DNA from 3 places in the Paenibacillus sp. FSL R10-2734 genome. Region 1 is predicted to be linked to each of the others. Evidence: predicted binding sites of a transcription regulator. Region 1 holds the regulator's gene; each other region holds the start of a gene.

Evidence for each region. Region 1 encodes LexA, which represses DNA repair genes until DNA is damaged. Its sites were predicted from a motif close to CGAACATATGTTCG; they were not measured.
Region 2: a site for LexA is predicted at 1,908-1,921, ahead of recA (recombinase RecA). Genes of this name have one in related genera too.
Region 3: a site for LexA is predicted at 1,331-1,344, ahead of NSS67_RS11035 (DNA polymerase IV). Genes of this name have one in related genera too.

The regions. Positions count from the first base shown of each region.
Region 1 is NZ_CP150170.1:3,824,954-3,830,135, forward strand. It holds gene NSS67_RS16685 (cupin domain-containing protein) at 231-731, shown strand; gene NSS67_RS16690 (MBL fold metallo-hydrolase) at 704-1,510, shown strand; gene NSS67_RS16695 (hypothetical protein) at 1,573-2,151, opposite strand; gene NSS67_RS16700 (hypothetical protein) at 2,386-2,766, opposite strand; gene NSS67_RS16705 (L,D-transpeptidase) at 2,914-3,252, opposite strand; gene lexA (transcriptional repressor LexA) at 3,522-4,148, opposite strand; gene NSS67_RS16715 (LysM peptidoglycan-binding domain-containing protein) at 4,443-4,856, shown strand; gene NSS67_RS16720 (DUF896 domain-containing protein) at 4,968-5,177, shown strand.
Region 2 is NZ_CP150170.1:3,390,900-3,396,081, reverse strand. It holds gene NSS67_RS14925 (RecX family transcriptional regulator) at 1-603, opposite strand, end outside; gene recA (recombinase RecA) at 771-1,838, opposite strand; gene NSS67_RS14915 (competence/damage-inducible protein A) at 2,139-3,425, opposite strand; gene pgsA (CDP-diacylglycerol--glycerol-3-phosphate 3-phosphatidyltransferase) at 3,535-4,122, opposite strand; gene NSS67_RS14905 (YajQ family cyclic di-GMP-binding protein) at 4,275-4,766, opposite strand; gene NSS67_RS14900 (hypothetical protein) at 4,972-5,133, opposite strand.
Region 3 is NZ_CP150170.1:2,539,415-2,544,596, forward strand. It holds gene NSS67_RS11030 (AraC family transcriptional regulator) at 238-1,158, opposite strand; gene NSS67_RS11035 (DNA polymerase IV) at 1,556-2,818, shown strand; gene NSS67_RS11040 (hypothetical protein) at 2,815-3,288, shown strand; gene NSS67_RS11045 (insulinase family protein) at 3,440-5,182, shown strand, end outside.

The DNA of each region.
Region 1 (5,182 bases):
TCTGGTATATGTGTTGGAGGATTTACGACGAGTCCGCAACAAAGAGGAATTTTTATTCAGAATCCAAAGATGACCGTAAAATTAAAAACAAAGTCGCGAATTGGTCTGCTTTAGGAGACATTATTTCGTTAGCAGTAGCAGGCATAATATATTTATTGTGACCCTCATTTACATAAAGTACCAAAAAGATTATATTGAATGCATTACTTATCGGATGAGGGGTGTTGAATTTGGCGAAGATTTTTAATGAGAACACAGTTACCTTTAAACAAAAGCAGTCCCCCATACCTGAGTTTGCTTGGCATACAAGTGAGAGATTAGCTGAAATGGTTAATTCAAAACATCTAGTCTTCGACATAAGATCTTTAGATCCAGATAAATATTCCTTTCCTTATCATTTTCATAGAAACGCTGAAGAGATATTTGTGATTTTAACTGGAAAAGCGATGTTAAGGACGCCCGGGGGTTTTACAGAGGTTACTGAAGGTGATGTGATATTTTTTGAAATGGGACCGGAAGGTGCTCATCAGCTTTATAATCATACGGAAGTGCCTTGCAAGTATCTTGATCTCCGAACGAATCAGGGCATAGATGTTTGCGAATATCCAGACTCAGGAAAAATCAACATTTTACCCTATCAAGAAATATATCAAGCGGATGAACAGGCGGATTATTATGTAGGAGAAGAACAGATTCGGGAGAAATGGAACGGAATGGAGGATCGTACTTGATACAAGATCGATGGTTCACAGTTATAAATATTGATCCGACAACTTATGCGATAAGTGAATATGGGCATTGGGAAAGGGTGCATTCTTTTTTACTATTAGGGAAAGAAAAAGCTGTGTTAATTGATACGGGATTAGGTATTGATAATATAAAAAGAATAACGGATGAGTTAACGGATTTACCTATCGCTGTCATCACTACGCATGTGCATGCTGATCATATTGGCAGTCATGGACAGTTTGAAACGATCTATGTTCATAAAGAGGATGAGGATTGGTTAATTAACGGAATACAAGGCTTGTCCCTTACCCAGATAAGAAGAGATATGAGCAGAGATATTACCCTTCCTATTCCTGAAACCTTTGATCCTTATACTTATACACCTTTTCAGGGCGAACCTACGGCTCTTTTGGAAGAGGGGGATGTACTCGACATAGGAGAACGTGAATTAGAAATTTACCATACACCGGGTCATTCGCCAGGCCATATCAGCATTTTTGATCATGCTAACGGATATCTGTTTACAGGGGATTTATTGTATGACGTTACACCTATCTATGCTTTTTACCCTTCGACTAGTCCGGTTGATTTAGTGGCTTCATTAGAAAAGATTACGGAAATTCCAAATGTGACTCGAATATTCGGCTCCCATAATACGTTAGGTCTGGATCCAGCTATTTTGCAAGAGGTTAAGAAGGCAGTTCGTGAATTGCGTGAACAGAATCTTGTCGCTCATGGTACAGGTATTCATCAGTTTAACGGGTTTAGTGTGCAGTTTTAAAAATTATATCGGGTATTGGGTAATTAAACGAGGTGGATGATCATCCCGAAAGTAATTCTGATTTATTCGGATACAATCGACCTGAAAAAAGCATGCAATTGTTGGACTTGGGAGTAAGCTTCTTTGTACTGAGTGTCGGATTGTTGTATAGGTAACGAACCTGGCAAAAAGGAAATAGAATACACAGGCGTTTCATTACTGTTCATATATATTTTAAGTGTAAGTTCCTGAATAACACTAGTCTCATCGTCAGCGCTCTTAAGCACATTAATATCCGCACTTGAAGCAGTTGATTTGCTGTTTTGTTGTCTCTTGGATACTTTGGAAAGGGTTAGAGCGTTTACAACAATCTCTGATCCCATAACATTATCGAAGGAGTATAACTTTGCTACAGCTTTTTTGCTTATCTTGGGATTGCTGGTGCCTATAGCTATTTTCTTATAAGATTCGTTAAGAGCGATCATGTGAGTTTGATTAGGGGGGATGAATGTTTTGGTGAATATGATGTTAAAAGATGAGGTTGCGCTTAATAGCTTAGACAGTGCTGAAGAAGTAGATAGCTTTTTCAATTCTAGAATACCGGCACTTAGAATTAAGACTACTCCTATAATAGCAAATATGTAGATCAAGATAATCAGCATGTAATCACGCCTCCTAGTTATCTCCTCAAAGCAAGATGTATTACTTAATGAAAGATATGCATGAATTATCTCTACTAGTATCTGTTAAAAGCGTAAATCGTGGAAATATAGGAATGACTACATTGTAAGCAAAAAGAAGCACCCAGAAATCTGCCTATTTTGCAAATTGAGCGCAAAAATTTGGGCAGTTGCCTGAGTGCTTTGTGGAATACTTATAAAGTAACTATGTAAAAACTATAAGAAATTGAAAGCCGTGATCTGATCGGTATATACAATTAGCTGTTTGTATTCGATTGGAGATTCGTAATTAGCATAGGGTCTTACAATAACCTCGTTAAGAACTATAAAGTTATAAACGAAATTTTTATCGGGATGTTCTGATCCTAGATAGGATTTGTATTCGTCGACAATGACATCATCCATCAAAGATTTTAAGTCAAATACATCCTCTTTGTTGGAGTCAGCAGGGGAGACAATACCTTGAATGCTGCCAAATGAGGTGAGCAGATTTACCTTTTTTCCACTAGCTTGATCGTTATTTAACAATAAACCGGAGAGTTTACCCAGTGCATCGACTTTAAAATCGATGAGGGTTCTAATTTTTGAGTTGTTCAAAACTAAACACTTCCTTTCAATTTGAAATCCTGTTAACAATATTCGACATATAACCACATAATTCCTAGTGCGCTATATAAAATACTCAAAAACAAAAGCCTCCCATTCATGAAATATCGAGTGGGGGGCTTTTGTTTATGGATAGATTTAATTTCTTATCGTCACTCGTGTTCCAATGGGGACAATCGCTGCGAGTGCTAATACATCCTCATTGTACATACGAATACAACCGTGTGAGACTTCGTGACCTATGGATGAGGGATCGTTAGTTCCATGTATCCCATAGTGAGGCTTTGAAAGTCCCATCCAAAATGCACCAAATGGACCACCAGGATTGGGCTGCTTGTTAATAATTGTGAACTCGCCCAGTGGGGATTGAGTTACCATTTTACCGATTCCGACAGGGAAGCCCCTGACCACAACGTTGTTATCAAGAAGATAAAGCATTCGCTGCGATAAATCTACAATAATTCGATAATTTGGCATGCGCAACACTCCTTTCTAATTAGGATATGAGCAAAACACCTAAACGGTTATTTATAGAAAATGGCCATTTTAGCGAATGGGAACAAATGTTCTATAATCGATTATTTGAGTTAAATAGCAGAAAAAATGGCTGTTCCGCGTTTGCGGAACAGCCATTTGTAAAATATAAGAAAGAATTTAAGGTATACATTATCCTTATATTTCTCGCAGAAATGATTACCTTCCCTAAAAAGGACGGTAATCTGTTTCCGCTTGGTAGGAGTGCGTGGTTAGTGGATATCTCGGAACAGTCCGATAACTCTGCCGAGAATGGTTACGCGATTAAGGCGAAGAGGCTCATATGCCGGATTCTCCGGCTGAAGACGTATATGATCACGTTCTTTATAAAAGGTCTTAACGGTTGCTTCATCTTCTTCAGTCATAGCTACAACGATATCTCCGTTATCAGCCGTTTGTTGTTGACGAACAATTACATAGTCACCATTCATAATCCCTGCTTCTACCATACTGTCACCTTGAACCGATAACATAAATACTTTGTTATCTCCAACATAGTGAGTTGGAAGTGGGAAATAGTCTTCAATATTCTCAGTAGCAGTGATAGGCACCCCGGCGGTAACCTTGCCTACGACAGGAATGCGAGCGACGGTTTGTGCGAAATGATGGACATTCTCGGAATCCTCTTGGCCTAGCAATTCTATCGCACGAGGCTTCGTTGGATCTCGACGAATAAGTCCCTTCTTCTCAAGCCGATCCAAATGACCGTGAACTGTGGAGCTGGAAGCTAGACCAACAGCTTCTCCAATCTCCCGGACGGAAGGAGGATAACCCTTGCTGCGGACTTCGCTACGTATAAATTCCAGGATCGCCAGCTGGCGACTAGAAATCTTTGACATTGGAATCAACCCCATATAGTAATGTTTGGGAAAATTATAACATAGAACTACCGTTCGCACAAACATAAGTTCTAACTATTATAAATATTAATATGAAAGAGTTAATAAATGGTAGCCTCTTATTGTTTATTTAAGCTTCATATAAATGATCAATTAGGTCTTTTTAAGATTGATATGGCTTTTTGCTATTTTCGAAAAAAAGAGAACAATTGTTCTAAAATAGTATTGAACAAAACACATGTTCGTGTTATTATGAATTTGAAAGTAAGAACAAGTGTTTGGAGGATGATATTCATGTTAAAATACAGTACATACCGTAGCATCTACGATAAAGCCCCAGTGGTTGAATCTTTAGGACATAATCCTATTACCCGTAATTCAGCTCAGATTAAAGAGATTACAGATCGCTTGCTTGAAGGATTGATGCGTTTGTTCCGGAGAGATTTTGTTATTAAACTGACATTGATCATTGTGCTCGTACTATCAGGGCTTACAGTAGTAGGTAATGTATTTGCAGGATCAACTTCTTTAATGAAGGATGAGAAGCGCGTAGTGGTTGAACGTGGAGATACACTTTGGAGTATAGCTCTTGAGAATAAACCTTCTGATATGAAGACGGCTGTATATATAGAAGGAATTAAAAAATCTAATGGGATTAAGGGTAGTCAAATTAATGCTGGAGATGTTCTAACGTTACCTATTTATTAATTTTCTAAGAACATAATAGAAAGACATTAAGAGCTTGCAGGGAGTAAACCTTGACAAGCTCTTTTTCTCATGGCAGAGTTAGAATTAATTTATAAGGGGAGGGAAAGTTTTTTGAATATTGATGAGTTGGTCGCGCGTATTAACGAATTGGCACGCAAACAGAAGAGCGTAGGCCTTAATCAAGAGGAATTGGCGGAACGTGCCAAGCTCCGTGAAATTTATTTGGGGAATATCCGCAATAATTTTCGAGCACAATTGAATACGATTGAATTGGTTGATAATGATGAGCATGAAGAAGGTAACAAGGGACTTAAGCATTAACACCC
Region 2 (5,182 bases), 430 kb from region 1:
AGCTTCTCCTCGAATGAGATTCCATTTCTTACGTCCGGTCTGAAGCGCACTCTCTAGTTCTTGTTCAGGACTGATATTCTCTAAGGCTTCCGAGATCAAGGATTTGTCGATTCCTTTCTCACGTAGCTCTTGTCGAATCCACATTTTCCCCTTTCGCTGGTTCGTAATGCGTTGCTCCGCCCATTGCTTGGCATACAAGGGGTCATCAAGAAGTCTTTCCTGCTGTAGCCGTTGCACCACTTCCGCAATAATAGTCTCCCCTATTTCCTTCTGCCGTAAACGGCGAGTCATTTCCATAGCGGTTCGTGGCTTTCGCTCTAGATAACGAAGCCCCTCTACATAGGCTCGTTGACGCTCATCAGCTACAACAATTTCCTCCAAATCGGCTTTCATAAAAGAATTTCCAGTAATCATCCGATATTTAATCATGACGTCTTCGTGTACAGTCATGTTATAGGCTCCGAAATGTATAATATAACGGTGGTCCGATTTCTTCTGACGTTCCACCTTAGTAATTTCTAAAAGTTCACCCTCAGGAAAATCAGCTAGGACCTGTTCGCCCTGCTCGTCCGATTCAAAATCCATATCCAGCTGTATTACCATAGTTGCTTGTCACCTCATAGCAATAAAATATTCCCACAAAGTGGCGCTTAACTTCGATGTGCACTTAGGTACTTTGCGGGGGGCCCAAATATATATTTTCTAATGCGTTAAGAAAAGACACCCTGCAACAATGAATCACAGGGCGTCCTATTCCTTAATAAATTATTCTATTGTTCGATTTCGAGAAGCAGCTTTTCTTCTTCCTCTTGCTCTGCAATGATTTCTGCTTCATTTGGTGCAGCAACAATAGTGGACAGGTTACTTGCTTCACGGATCTTGTTCTCAATGATAAGTGCAATATCTTGGTGTTCTTTCAAGAACTGTTTGGCATTCTCACGGCCTTGGCCCAAACGTTCGCCCTCATAGGAATACCATGCACCGCTCTTATTCACGATATCCATTTCAGTACCGATATCTACAAGGCTTCCTTCTCTGGAAATCCCTTCACCGTACATGATATCAACATCAGCTTGCTTAAATGGAGGTGCTACCTTATTCTTCACAATCTTGATCTTTGTGCGGTTACCTACGACATCGTTACCCATCTTGATACTTTCGACACGACGAACATCCAACCGTACGGAAGAGTAGAACTTCAGCGCCCGACCACCCGGAGTTGTCTCTGGATTACCGAACATAACACCAATTTTCTCACGAAGCTGGTTAATAAAGATAGCAATTGTATTTGATTTGCTAATGGCACCTGATAGCTTCCGAAGCGCCTGAGACATCAAACGAGCCTGTAGACCGACGTGAGAATCACCCATGTCGCCTTCAATTTCTGCTTTAGGAACCAAAGCGGCTACGGAGTCAACGACAATAATGTCTACTGCGCCACTACGAACAAGTGCTTCAGCAATCTCAAGTGCCTGCTCACCTGTATCTGGCTGAGATAGCAACAATTCATCAATGTTTACGCCCAAGTTACGAGCATATTTCGGATCGAGCGCATGCTCAGCATCGATAAATGCAGCTTGTCCTCCTTGTTTTTGCACTTCTGCAATAGCATGAAGAGCAACAGTCGTTTTACCGGAGGATTCAGGTCCGTATACTTCAATAATACGTCCCTTTGGAAGTCCGCCTATACCTAACGCAATATCAAGAGCCAAAGATCCGCTAGGTACAACTTCCACTTGCATATGAGTGGATTCTCCCAGTTTCATGATCGAACCTTTACCAAATTGTTTTTCTATTTGACGAAGCGCCATATCAAGCGCTGCACGACGATCTGACAATCAGACCACTTCCTTCACTGTTTATAATAATATAATAACGTGTTTTTGAGGTCTTGCCAAGCTTTTTTTCGAACATACATTCGTTTTTTTTGTCTCAAGCGATATTTATCCCTTTTATTGTAAGCCTCCCTCCGGACATAGAAGTTAACTCTTTTCTCTACTTCACCGGACATCAACGACTTATGATCAAAACCGAAAACTGTGATCAAAATCTCTGCAGATATACAAAAAACCGCAGCAAAGAAATCTCAGTGCCACGGTTCTTCCGTATAGTGCAATTATAACTGGGCTAATCTCCCATTACAAGTCTGAGCCTTCAAGAGGTGTCTCCACCTTCCGTTCCTCAAGTCTGCGCCATAGTCGATACAGCAGAGCTTTAACAGTTCGCAGTCGTATATTTTCACGTGTACCTTTAAGATTAAGCTCATATACCTCTGTCTTACGCCCGCGTTCAGCTAAACCAATAAAAACAAGTCCAACTGGCTTACGTTCAGAATAGCCTGGTCCTGCTACACCAGTAACAGATAAGCCGAAATCACTGTCCGCGATCATTCTCACCTGATCAGCTAACACCTCGGCAACTTCACGACTAACTGCCCCTGGCGCATCTGCCCCCTCCAAATAAGCACTCGGTACATTCAGAAGTTTTTTCTTTAGGTCGTTGGAATAACAGACGATTCCTCCCGCAAACATCGAAGCACTGCCTGGAATGTTGGTTATACTCTCCATTAGTAAACCTCCGGTACAACTCTCCGCCGCACTTAAAGTCAGACCTGCATCCGCCATCCAATCCACAATCAATTGCTCCAGTGGCACGTCAATATTCGCATATAAATGCTCTGGTAAAATCTCTTTGATCTGTTTCTCCAAAATGTCCAGCTTCTTGAAAGCTTCATGCTCGGAAGGCGCCTTTGTCGAAATGCGGACAGTTACTTCTCCTTCTTTAGCGTATGGAGCTATCGTTGGATCAGTCTGGCTGTGAATAAGATCAATGAGCTTATCCTCAAGCAAGGATTCTCCGATACCGGCAAATTTAAGCATTTTAGAATAAAGTGGCATTTCTGACGTCAGAGCATGCTGCTGAAGCCACGGTACAGCCTTATCTACAAACATCGGTTTCATCTCGCGAGGCGGACCAGGAAGCACAATATAATATTTCTTTTCATGCTCAAAAGCAATACCAACAGCAAGACCAATCTCATTTGGCAAAGGTGTGGTTCCTTCAATTATAAGTGCCTGTTTACGATTATTCTCTGTCATTACGATCTTTCGATCGTCAAAGAAACGTTGTACATGATCCATTGCCAAACGATCTATATGGAGTGTACGACCTAAAGCTGCAGCCAGTGCGTCCTTCGTAAGATCATCTTCTGTCGGGCCAATGCCACCCGTAAATATGATAACATCAGCTCTACTTTGAGCGATCTCAATGGCTTGCTGCAAGCGACTGCTATTATCGCCAACTACAGTTTGAAAATATACATCGATCCCAATAGCAGCTAGCTCTATAGACAAAAACTGGGCATTACTATTCACGATTTGACCGAGCAAAAGCTCCGTGCCTACTGCAATAATCTCCGCTTTCATACCTGGCTTTCGCCTCCTCGTTATAATGTAGACGCACTGCTTTTAGGGTTTAAAAAAGGTAATAGGTGCTTTACCTATTACCTTTTCTATAAATAGCTACTTAAAATGCTTAAGCATTATGCAGCTGTAACAGATCCTTATTCTTTACAAAATAATCAATCCCAGAGTAAATAGTGATCAAGGCTGCAGCCCAAATGGCAATATCGTCTACAGGAATGCTGACGAATTGAAATGGGAAATTGTTCAACAACAGCAGTGAGATCGCTACAATTTGTACAACCGTCTTTATCTTACCCCATTTGCTGGCGGCAACCACTTTTCCCTCTAATAGTGCTATCTGGCGAAGCCCGGTTACTGCGAACTCACGGCTAATGATAACAATTGCGATCCATGAGTCACATCTGCCCAGTTCCACGAGTGAAATCAGTACTGCGGAAACTAACAGCTTGTCCGCTAGTGGATCAAGGAGTTTTCCGAGATTGGTGACCATATTATATTTCCTAGCTATGTATCCGTCTATTCCATCTGTGCTGGCTGCAAGTAAAAAGATTACAGCTGCTACCAAATGATTAACAGATAGCTGAAAAGAGCCCCAATGTATCGGTTCTGGATAGAAACTGAAATCCACCAGTAAAAAAAACATCATAATCGGGATCAGGCAAATACGTGCTAGCGTGATGCGGTTGGGCAAATTCACTGAAGTTCCTCCCCTAAATCGTTCATACAAATTGCCTGAGTCAGGCTCATCTTTTCTACTTAAGCAAGTATATTATAGCTATAAATAGGTGTCAAAAAAAATACAAAGCACCCCGCATAATGGTGCTGATGTGCACTGCGGGGTTCAAAATTCTATTTTAAGTTGTTGAACTGCAGGTCCAGCGGCAAATCAGCTTTACGCAAAATCTGGATAATTTGCTGCAAATCGTCGCGACTCTTACCGGTTACGCGGATCTGATCTCCTTGGATCTGGCTCTTCACCTTCAATTTCGAATCACGAATCAGAATATTAATCTTTTTCGCGTTCTCCTGATCAATCCCTTGCTTAAGGCCTAAGCGCTGACGAACACTTCCTAGTGAAGCAGGCTCTACTTTGCCGAAATCCAGGTTCTTCAGTGTGATGCCTCTCTTCACCATCTTCGATTGTAAAATATCAATAACAGCGTTTAGCTTATATTCGTCCTCAGAGGCGATTATAAGTGCGTCTTTCTCCAGCTTCAGACTGCTTTTACTGTTCTTAAAGTCAAAGCGGTTGTCAATCTCTTTCTCCGTTTGGTGGATAGCATTGGTTAATTCCTGCATATCCATTTTAGATACGATATCAAATGAACATTCTGAACTCATAACTCCACGTCCTTTGTACTTTTTAGTCTGCTACTATTATAAAAGAATGGTACTCTTAAGTCTAATTTTGGATAATATGTACCTCACCCGACACAGAAAACAGCCCCACAAAGTGGAGCTTTTCCTTCGAAATGAGCTCTGTTCAATCGGTAGAAATACGTCTCCTCCGGAAGTATACCCTCGGAGACGCTCATTTCTAAGCTCTCTATCTGCTTCGGAGCGGGCTTCGAAACATATCCAGAATTCCAAGCACAATATGTGCAAGACCGAAACCGAGAATTCCATAACCCCAAGCACTTGGTGTCATATAGTAACCGATGAGACTGACAATAACCCCAAGTCCAGCTACAATCCAGCTAACGACCATAAGAATGTACACCTCACTTTGGCTAAGAACTGGAAACAGTCTTATGTTC
Region 3 (5,182 bases), 1.3 Mb from region 1:
GGAACCGGATGGTGCGTCTAGCAAGATGCATACCTAGCGGATATTACCGGAACCGGATGGTGCGTCTAGCAAGATGCATACCTAGCAGAGACTACCGGAACTGAATGGTGCGTCTAGCAAGATGCATACCTAACAGAGACTACCGGAGCTGAACGGGAGCGCCGTGCAACATGCTAACCCAGCCGACTCTATCGGACCCAGATACCTCTAAACGCGGCATTTTCATCTCACGCTGAATCAATTTTCGAAAAACACATGTTTCGTCAGGAACTCTAGATCCTGTTCGCGGTACGTCGAAGGATTGACCCCAAAATAGGAACGGAAAACCTTTCCGAAGTAGCTGGCATTGTCAAATCCGGTTTCATTGGCGATCTGGTTGATGCTCAAGTCTGTTGTTTTTAGTTTAGAAGCAGCCAATTCGATCCGCCGTCTTTTTAAATACTCAAAGGGTGAAAGGTTGATGTTTTTTTGAAACAGTCTGCAAAGATGATGTTTGGAAACGCCAACATGAGCAGCGACATCGTCTAAGCTTAGATTATTATTATGCAGATCCTCCTTCATAAATTGAATAGCGGCGTGAAGCTTGTCATTTTTGATATAGGTGGTTAACGAATTTGGTTTCTTAAGGTATTTCTCCATGGATAAGATCCACTGAAAGACTTTTCCCGTTAAAAGATGCAAATCTCTTTCTTCATGAACCTGTATGTCCTTGAATATACTCCACAATAAATCAATCGAAACTGATTCCTGAGGGAGTTCTATAATTGGACCACAATGAGCAGCAAGTTGGTTCCAAAGTGAAATCGCTAAAGGCCCCCGTAGATTGAGCCATAAAACTTCCCAAGGCTCGGTGCCTTCTTCCGGATAATAGTACCTGTGTATACTGGGGACAGTTACTAGAAAAGCTTTGCCCTTCGTTAATCGATGAACAACCCCATCTATTTCAATTCTACCCTCGCCTGATAAGGTGTACTGAAAAATAACACAACTTCTCTCCGTTCGGTTCTGGCCGTTGAATGAATAGGCAGGTGAATCGACTTGTTCCCAGCCGGTAGAATCAAACAGAAGCATGGAAGCATCTTCTTCCGAGCGAAAGGTGTAGGAGGAACGGAACATTAGCAGATTTCCTTTCTTGAAATACTTTTGAGTATAGATCAATGAATTACTACTGTTGTTTGCTTTATCAAAGTGTAAACTTTTTTCGTTATCTGTTCAATCTCTGTTGAATATGAAATACTGAATACTCATTTTTCATAGTAGCTACAGGTAGTGGTGGGGGAAATTACCTCACCTTTTTTGTTGCTTAAATTTCCCGAATGCGCATATAATACAAACAAGTGTTCTTATTTTTATGGAGGCGATCGCATGCAAATAAGCATCGGCCAAATAATTGAGATTATATATCAGGATAAATCGAGAAATATCAGCCAGCGGAAAATCGAAATACACAGCATCCGAGACGGCCGCATACGAGCAAACTGTCTAACTACAGGAACTCCTCGCATGTTCTTAGCGGCGAATATTCTATCATGGCAACCAGTACAGGAAAAACGCCATGCCTAAGGATCGTGTCATACTACTGTCAGACTGCCAGGCATTTTACGCCTCTGTGGAGAAAGCTGCCCATCCTGAATATCGAGATAAACCTGTTGCAGTAGGGGATCCGACAAGAATGAACGGTATTGTGTTGGCGGCCTGTCCGCTTGCAAAAGCAAAGGGTGTAACCACGGCTTCGCGTGTAGGTGAAGCTTTAGCAAAATGCCCAGAGCTAATCGTAATACGCCCACGAATGGGGACTTACATTAAAGTATCTCTCTTGATATCAGAGATTTACCGAACCTATACCGACCTGGTAGAACCCTACAGTATCGATGAGCAGTTCCTGGATGTCACAGGATCTCTTGCGTATTTCGGAGGATCGCTGCAGGATATGATTCATAAAATTCAGCATCATGTGTTACTTTCGACGGGAGTCTGGACTCGGGTAGGCATTGGATCTACTAAGGTTATGGCAAAGATGGCGACAGATAACTACGCCAAAAAAATGAAGGATGGGATTTACGAACTAACTTTTGACCAATTAGAGTCGACCCTCTGGAGACTTCCTGTACAGGATATGTTTATGGTGGCAGCTAGAATGACCAAGAATTTTTGGCGTATGGGCATATCTACGATTGGAGATATTGCGCGGATGGAGCTGCCAGAGTTTAAGCAACGAATGCGAACCACCATGGGTAAGCAGAGCGATATCCAAGCGGAGTATTACTGGCAAACTGCGCGCGGGCTAGATCCTAGTCCAGTGGTCACAGGTATGCGACATCAGATCAAATCAGTAGGGCATGGCAAGGCTCTGCGCTGGAATTTATACACCCGGCATACGGATATTGAGGTTGTTTTGCTTGAGCTCGTCATAGAAGTATGCCAGCGAGCCCGGCGGTATCGTTATATGGGATCAGTGGTATCTATTTCAGTTTTGGAGACGGACGGAGACCGTTCAAACTCTTACGAGCGTCAGATGACATTGCCTGAACCAACATCACTAACACACGAAGTAGCTGCTGCTGCGCAAAAATTATTTGCAGACAACTGGTCTGGCCTTCCCATAGGGCGATTAGCAATTTCCTTGTCTAACCTATCTGATGATAACGTCATCCAACTTACACTCTTTGATGACAGGATTCGGGCTTACAACAAAGAACGTGCAATCGATCAAATAAAGGCTCGTTATGGCAGTAAAGCTCTAATCAGAGCTTCATCTATGCTTGAATCCGGTGTTGCCCTAGAAAGAGCTGAACAGATTGGAGGTCACTATAAATGAGTAAACTAGAGGGTAATGAACGCTGGAAAACGAAAATGATCATGACCGAGCATGTTGAGCAGTACGAGGATCAACAGCATCAGAACACAGATAAAATGATAACTATTGAGGAACGTACGATGGTTCGTGACCTCATTTTGCTTCCTTATATAGATACCATGGTTAGTAAGAGCCTGAAAGAGATCGAGCACTCCAGCAACATTCTTAAACGCGCCTATTTGATGGCTGGTAAAGCCATTCAACGCCGGATTATGCAGGATACCTATCAGTTGCAAAAAGAGCTGAAACAGCGGAATATCAGGGTGCTGGCAGATGAACAGGAGGAATTCTTGGTGTATTACAAAATCTTTTGCCGAGGCTATCAGGAGCGCTTTGGACTAACTCGAGATGTTATGCGTACAGAGATAAGCTTAAGGTTGACTAAATACACCACTGAACTCGGAGCAATATTAAAAGATACCTTAAAATAAAACAAGGCTTCGTCAGTGATTATACTGGTGTAGCCTTGTTTATGTGAATCAGAAATTAATCCGGAATCCTTCTACTGATGGAATAATCGCCCAGGAATATGATAAGCTTCAGGGTAGAGTTATCTTATCCCTAAACAGAGGAGGGAAATCTATGAGCCGTTTGATCACAGGGAACATTTATTATGGATTTCAGGTCATTAATGAGGAATTTATCCGGGAGATCGAATCCACCGTATTCACGATGGAACATCTGAAGAGCGGCGCTAGGCTGCTGTTCGTGCAGAATCAGGATGACAACAAGGTGTTCAGCGTAAGCTTCAGAACCCCACCGGAGGACAGTACAGGGGTCTTTCATATTTTGGAGCATTCCGTATTATGTGGTTCAGAGAAATATCCGGTCAAGGAACCTTTTGTTGAATTGCTCAAGGGTTCGATGCAGACGTTCCTGAACGCATTTACATTTGGGGATAAGACGATGTATCCGGTGGCCAGCCGAAACGATCAGGACTTCTCCAATTTGATGGAGGTATATCTGGATAGTGTCCTTCAGCCGAATATTTATAAGCAGCAAGAAATCTTTGAGCAAGAGGGCTGGCATTACGAGCTTCAGCATCCCGAAGATGAGCTTATCTATAAAGGCGTGGTCTACAACGAGATGAAGGGTTCTTATTCCTCACCGACAACGGTATTGATGGACAGAATCAAAAAGTCATTGTATCCGGACACGATCTATCGCCATTCTTCAGGTGGAGATCCACAGGAGATTCCTGCGCTTACGTATGAGCAGTTTCTTAAGGCGCACAGCAATTATTATCATCCGTCCAACAGTTATTTTTATCTCTACGGAGACGTCAATATTGAAGAGAAGCTGCAATTTATAGATCAGGAATATCTTGGGTCTTATGAACGAAACAGCTTTGATACTTCCATTCCCCTACAACAGCCAACCGGCATGACGGAGCTGGTAGCGGATTATCCGATTCTGGAAGCAGAGACAGCCGCCGATAAGACGTATTTGAGTCTGAATTATGTGATTGGAACCTCTACAGATCGGGAACTGAACCTAGCTTTTGATATTTTAAAAAGCATGCTGATGGACAGCAACGCAGCTCCGCTCAAGCAAGCCTTGCTCGAAAGCGGTCTGGGCAAAGACGCGTTTTCTTTTTATTCCGACAGTATGCTTCAGCCACTGCTTGGCATTACACTAACGCATTCCAATGCCTCCTCCAAAGATGCCTTCGAGGAGCTGGTGAAGACTACATTAAAACGTTTGGCCCAGGACGGATTAGATGAGAAGCTGGTGCTGGCAGCGGTCAACAGCAAGGAGTTTGAACTGCGGGAAGCTGACTTTAGCCGGTATCCGAAGGGTCTAACTTACAATATCGAAATAATGAAATCCTGGCTCTATGATGGTCAGCCGTCCACCCATATGGTCTATGAAGAGGTGTTCACTGCCATTCGAGAAAAGCTAGCGGACCGTTATTTTGAGAAGCTGATTGAGGTCTATTTGTTGAACAGTGATCATTGTAGTGTGGTGGTGTTAAATCCGTCCAAGACGATTGCAGCCGAAAAGGAAGCATCCACTCAGCGTCAATTGAGTGAATACAAAGCCTCACTGCAACCAGACCAGCTGGAGCAGCTTGTTCAGAGCACACAGCATCTTCTCGCGCGGCAGAGTCGTGCGGATGCAGCTGAAGATTTGCAGAAGCTTCCGAGCTTGTCCCTACAGGACATTAACCGCAGCGCTGAACCACAGGTGCCGACCTATGAACATACCTATGAGGGCATTAAGCTGATCCACCATGAGGTATCTACCCACAAGATTGCCTATTGCAAGCTTTTTTGGGATACGGGGGTTGTAGCTCCTGAGCGAATACCATATTTAGTACTACTA